Linked DNA regions of Nitratireductor mangrovi. Each later gene encodes a partner of the first gene's protein in a complex. Links are inferred from orthologs where the notes say so. Each region holds a gene or a part of one and is shown on either strand. Other genes may lie near its edges.

The links. The genes of interacting proteins can lie anywhere in the genome.
Region 2: the proteins of ccmE (region 1) and ccmB are in contact, whole or in part, in a solved structure (PDB 8CE8), measured with the Escherichia coli proteins. The link is inferred for Nitratireductor mangrovi from one-to-one orthologs.

What each region holds. Positions count from the first base shown.
Region 1 is NZ_CP042301.2:499,505-502,412, reverse strand. The notes cover bases 1-2,839. They hold ccmE (cytochrome c maturation protein CcmE), read right to left. Parts: upstream 1,718-2,839; coding sequence 1,283-1,717; downstream 1-1,282. Other genes in these bases: ccmI (c-type cytochrome biogenesis protein CcmI), read right to left, coding at 1,719-2,839; FQ775_RS02375 (heme lyase CcmF/NrfE family subunit), read right to left, coding at 1-1,272. In the rest of the region: more of ccmI, read right to left, coding at 2,840-2,846. UniProt on the Escherichia coli protein: Heme chaperone required for the biogenesis of c-type cytochromes. Transiently binds heme delivered by CcmC and transfers the heme to apo-cytochromes in a process facilitated by CcmF and CcmH.
Region 2 is NZ_CP042301.2:3,673,285-3,676,268, reverse strand. What follows is about bases 1-2,915. They hold ccmB (heme exporter protein CcmB), read right to left. Parts: upstream 1,834-2,915; coding sequence 1,168-1,833; downstream 1-1,167. Other genes in these bases: acnA (aconitate hydratase AcnA), read left to right, coding at 2,717-2,915; ccmA (heme ABC exporter ATP-binding protein CcmA), read right to left, coding at 1,835-2,440; FQ775_RS17945 (ACT domain-containing protein), read right to left, coding at 755-1,162; FQ775_RS17950 (heme ABC transporter permease), read right to left, coding at 1-661. In the rest of the region: more of acnA, read left to right, coding at 2,916-2,984. UniProt on the Escherichia coli protein: Required for the export of heme to the periplasm for the biogenesis of c-type cytochromes.

The sequences.
Region 1 (2,908 bases):
CAGGCGCTGCGCGGCGGCGAAGAGGTCGCCGCGCTTCCAGGCGAGCATCGGCCCGAACGGAACAGCGACCAGAAGCAGCGCGAAGAGCGGCCCGAAGGTCAGGTTGAAAAACGGCGCGCCGACCGAGATCTTCTCGCCCGAAAGCGCCTCCACCAGTAGCGGGTAGAGCGTGCCGACCAACACCGTCGCGGTCGCCGTGCTGAGGAAGAGATTGTTCAATACCAGCGCCCCTTCGCGCGAGACGGGATGGAACAGCCCGCCCGGCGCGAGCGCCTGCGCCCGCCAGGCAAACAGCACCAGCGAGCCTCCGATGAAGAGCGTCAGGATCGCCAGGATGAAGACGCCCCGGCTCGGGTCGGTGGCGAAGGCGTGGACGGAGGTAAGGACCCCGGAGCGGACCAGGAAGGTGCCGAGCAGCGACAGCGAGAAGGTCAGGATGGCCAAGAGGATGGTCCAGATCTTCAGCGCCGAGCGCTTTTCCATGACGATTGCCGAGTGAAGCAGCGCTGTACCGGCGAGCCAGGGCATGAAGGAGGCGTTCTCGACCGGATCCCAGAACCAGAAGCCGCCCCAGCCGAGCTCGTAATAGGCCCAGAAGGAGCCCATCGCGATGCCACCGGTCAGGAAACACCAGGCAACCAGCGTCCACGGCCTGACCCAGCGCGCCCAAGCCGCGTCGATGCGGCCCTCGATCAGGGCGGCGACGGCGAAGGAAAAGCAGATCGAGAAACCGACATAACCGAGATAGAGCAGCGGCGGATGAATCGCCAGGCCGACATCCTGGAGCACAGGGTTGAGATCGCGGCCCTCGACCGGCGCCGGATTGAGGCGCGCGAACGGGTTCGATGTGACGATGATGAACAGGAAAAAGGCGGCGCCGACGAGTCCCTGGACGGACAACACCGTCGCCTTCAGCGTTGCCGGCAGGTTGCGGCCGAAGGCGGCCACCAGCGCGCCGAAGAAGGTCAGGATCACCACCCACAAAAGCATCGAGCCCTCGTGGTTGCCCCAGGTGCCGGTCAGCTTGAACAGAAGCGGCTTTTGCGAATGCGAATTCTCGAAGACGTTGGCGACCGAAAAGTCGGAGCCGAGATAGGCGGCGGTCAGCGCGGCAAAGGAAAGTGCCGTCAGCGCGAAGCCGGTGATCGCGACCGGCCCGCCGACCGCCATCAGCCGCTCGTCGCCGGCGCGTGCGCCGACCAGCGGCAGCGCCGCCTGCACGAGCGCCAGCACGAAAGCCAGTACGAGGGCAAAATGTCCGGTCTCGACCATGCTGCCTTACCTAGTTCTGCTGCCAGACACCCTGTTCCTTCAGGCTGTCGGCGACCTCCTTGGGCATGTAGTTCTCGTCATGCTTGGCCAGCACGCTGTCCGCGACGAAGGTGCCCGCGCCGTCGAACGTGCCCTCGGTGACCACGCCCTGCCCTTCCCGGAACAGGTCCGGCAAAAGCCCGACATAGGTGACCGGGACCCGCCCCCCGCCATCGGCAACGGCGAAGGTCACCCGGCTGCCTTCGCCACGCACGACGGAGCCTTCCTCGACCAGCCCGCCGAGCCTGACGCGCTGGCCGGGCGGCACGGCGGTCGCCACGAGGTCGGCGGGCATGTAGAAATAGGACGTCTTCTGCCCGAGCGCATAGAAGGTCAGCGCCGTCGCCGCGCCCAGGAAACCGAGCGCGCCCGCGATGATCGACAGTCTTTTCTGCTTGCGCGTCATCCTATTCGATCTCGCCGAGATTGAGCGTTGCCGCAAAGCTGCGCAGATCACCGGCCTCCGCGCTGTCCGGCCCGAGTGCCGTGACCGCACGGGCGAGCGCGTCGCGCGCTTCCTCCGCTCGGCCGAGCACACTGTAGGAACGGATAAGCCTCCGCCACCCGTCCGGATCGGCGGGGTTTTCGCGCAAGCGCTGGTCGAGCCCGGCCACCATCGTCTCGATCATCGCCGAGCGGTCGTCGGCATCCATCTCGGCGGCCGCGTCCATCTCGGCCTGGCTTGGCCCTTTCGCCGTTCGCAGCTGCTTTTCGCCGTCGGCACGCGCCAGCGCCTCCGCAACGACGCCGAGCCAGGGAGAATCGCCTGGCAGTTCAGCCCGCAGCGCCTTCAGCGCCGCGGTCGCCTCATCCATGCGACCCTCCTGTGCCATGGCGGTGGCCAGATAGAATCGCGCCTTGGGGTTGGGCCCGTCGCCGAGGTCGATCGCGCGGCGGAACGCTTCCACGGCCTCGCGCGTGACGATGCCGCCGGCGCCGACGTAGATTGCCTCGCCGAGCCCGGTTTCGCGCGCCGCACTCGGGCCGAGCAGGCGGATCGCGTTGCGATAGGCCGTCTGTGCCTCCGTGCCGCGGTTGAGCCGCAGATAGATCGGCGCCAGCACGTCCCAGCCGCGGCCATCGGCCGGATTGGCGCGCAAATGCGCTTCGGCGCGCGCCACCAGTTCCTCCACGCTGGCCTGCGCCGGGTCCTTGGCCAGGCGCGCGGCCAGCGGCTGACCGGGCAGGTCGGGCGAGCCGATGACGGAATAAAGCCCCCAGCTCAGAAGCGGAATGGCGAGAACGGCGACGGTGGCGACAAGCCTGGCGACAACCGTCCCGGTGCCGCGCGCACGCGCGGCCTCATCTTCCGCGCGGATGAGACGTCGGCCGATCTCGGCACGCGCTTCCTCTGCCTCGCGCTCGCCGATCAGCCCACGTTCGGCGTCACGCGCAATCTCGGCCATCTGGTCACGATAGACTTCGCGGTCATGGGCGGCGGCGCTCGCGGCCTCGCGCTTACGGCCGGCGAGCGGCAGGATGACAGCAAGGCATGCCGCAGCCGTCAAGAACGCGAGGATCACCCAGAAGATCATGGCCCAATCACATAACGTTGCGGCCGTTCAATGCCAATCAAACCGTCGTGCGGCCTTTTCGC
Region 2 (2,984 bases), 3.2 Mb from region 1 along the record:
ACAAAAGCGTGAAGCCGAGCGCCGAAATCATCAGCGGCCACAGCAGACTCGGATGGATGGTCGGCCCGTCGAGGCGGAAGACCGAGGCCGGCTGGTGCAGCGTGTTCCACCAGTCGACAGAGAACTTGATGATCGGGATGTTGATGACGCCGACCAGCGTCACGATCGCGGCGGCCCGCGCCGAGCGCGTCGGGTCGTCGAGCGCCCGGGTCAGCGCAATGAGGCCGAGATACATCAGGAAAAGCACGAAGACCGAGGTCAGCCGCGCGTCCCAGACCCACCAGGTGCCCCACATCGGCTTGCCCCAGATCGAGCCGGTCAGGAGCGCAAGGGCGGTGAAGACGGCGCCGATCGGCGCGGCCGCCTTGAGCGCGACATCGGCGAGCGGATGGCGCCAGACCAGCGTGCCGAGCGCGGAGACCGCCATCAGCGCGTAGCACATCATGGCGAGCCAGGCGAAAGGCACATGGATATACATGATGCGGACGGTGATGCCCTGCTGATAGTCCTCGGGCGCGGCAAACCCCATGGCGAGCCCGGTGGCGATCGACACTGCCGAAAGCCCGGCGAGCCAGGGGACCAGCCTGTCGGCCAGCGCCAAAAAGCGCGTCGGATTGGCCAGGTCGCTCCAGCGCGGGGAAGAAAGGGCGGTTTGGCTCATGCCTTCTCCTTAGCGCCAGTCCCGTTCCGCTGCAATTGACCGCGATCAAAGCCGCGTGACCGCGCGGTTGCGCCGCAGCGGCGGGGGACGACGTCATTTTGCGGCATTGCGGGCCATTTCCGTCAGAATTGCGACGGCATCCGCGGCCCGATCGGCGGGCACGAAGAGGTGGTCGTGAAAATAGGCTGACACCGGATTGACGCCGATGCCTGCCGCCGCCAGCCGCGGCAGGATGGCGGCAAGGAAACCGACCGCGGCCAGCGAGGAGTGGATGTCGAGCGTGATCATGCGGCAAGGGAAGGTTCCTTCGAGGCCCGCGGCTATTGCCGCCGCGTGCTCGACGATCAGCGTCGTGCCTTCGGCCTCGGCGCAACGCATCAGCGGCGTCAGCCCCGCCGGCTCAACCGTCCCGGGGGCGATGGTGACGAAGACATAGGTCTCAGGTTGCAGGCGCGGCGCCATCGCAGCCAGCAGGGTGTCGAGGTCGGTTTCGCCAGTCATCGCCGTCAGTCCGCCGCCCATCTGAGCGCGGCGGCGGCAGCAACCGGACCGAGCACGGCAAAAAACATGGTGAGCGCCAGCATGATCAGGAAGGGCGGCAGGAAAGGGTCCGGGTCGGTGACGGCGGCGTAGCTCGCCGAAACGCCGAAGATCAGCACCGGGATCGCCAGCGGCAGGACGAGGACCGAAACCAGCAGGCCGCCGCGCGGCAGGGCGACGGCGACGGCGGCGCCGGCGGCGCCGATGAAGGCGATCGCCGGGGTTCCGAACAGGAGCGTCAGCGTCGCGGCGCCGATCGCCGCCGGGCTCATGTTCATGAACAGACCAAGCAGGGGCGCGGCAACGACCAGCGGCAGGATGCTCGCCGTCCAGTGGGCGGCGCATTTGACGAAGACGGCAAGCGACAGCATGCGGCGATCGCGATTGAGGATCATCAGGTCGAGAGCGCCGTCGTCGCGGTCGGCCTGGAACAGACGGTCGAGGCCAAGCAGGCCGGCGAAAAGCGCGCCGATCCAGAGGATCGCCGGGCCGATACGGGCGAGGAGGTTCAGGTCCGGACCGACGCCGAAGGGAATGACGGCAATCACCGCAAGGAAGAACAGGATGCCGACCAGCGCTCCGCCGCCGGCGCGGATGCCGAGCCGCAGGTCGCGGAGATAGAGGGCTAGCATGTCATGCCTCGCCCATCCGCAACTCCTGCGTCTGCTCCAGCCCGAGCGGCAGGTGGGTGGCGGCGAGGATGATGCCGCCATCCTCGCAATGCGCGTCCATGAGATCGGCGAACTGTCGTTCCGAGGCGCGGTCGAGACCGGCGGTCGGCTCGTCGAGCAGCCAGACCGGGCGGTAGCTCACCAGCAGTCTGGCGATCGCAACGCGCCTTCGCTGGCCGGTCGAAAGATAGCCGAATGGCAGGTGGCCGATCGCGTCGAGGCCGACCATCTCCAGAGCCTCGGGCACAGTCAGGTGCGGGGCGCCGAGATAGTCGCGCCAGAAGCTCAGGTTCTCGGTGACGGTCAGCGCGGTCTTCATGCCGTTCTGGTGGCCGAGGTAATGGCAGGCGGAGGCGAGATCGGGCCATTCTTCCGACGTTGGCTCAAGCGCCACGCCGCCGCCGGCAACCGGCAGCAGGCCTGCCACGACGCGCAAAAGCGTGGACTTGCCGGCGCCGTTGGGGCCGGTCACGACAAGCGCGTCGCCCTCATCGAGCGAAAAGGAAATGCCGGAAAAGACGGTTTCGCCACCGCGCTCCCCGGCCAGATTGTCGGCGACGAGGCGCATCCGACTCCTGCCATTCATGTCGTCGCGAGACCGGATGTGCGGTGCGGCAAAATTCCCGGTCGCCAGACTGGAATCCTGTTTAGAAATTCTCTAAGACGACGGCAACCGTGCCAGCGGTCGGCACGGCAACCAATTTGCGCCGGACCGGCGCCCGCCGCCTTGAACGGACGGGACGCCCGGGAGCGGACAGCGGAAATGGCCGTACCCGCACCTCTGCGCAGCATGCCACAGGAGTCCGTTCCCGCTTTGGCTGAACAGACCAGGATGGGATCGCACGTGTCAAAATCACTCGACAGCTTCAATTGCCGCCGCACGCTCAAGGTGGGCGAGCAGGAGTACATCTATTTCAGCCTGACCGAGGCGGAAAAGAACGGCCTTGACGGCATCTCGCGGCTTCCGTTCTCGATGAAGGTGCTGCTCGAGAACCTTTTGCGCAACGAGGACGGCCGCTCCGTCACCAAGGCCGACATCGAGGCGATTGCCGCCTGGATCGACGACAAGGGCTCGGCCGGCTACGAGATCGCCTACCGCCCGGCGCGTGTCC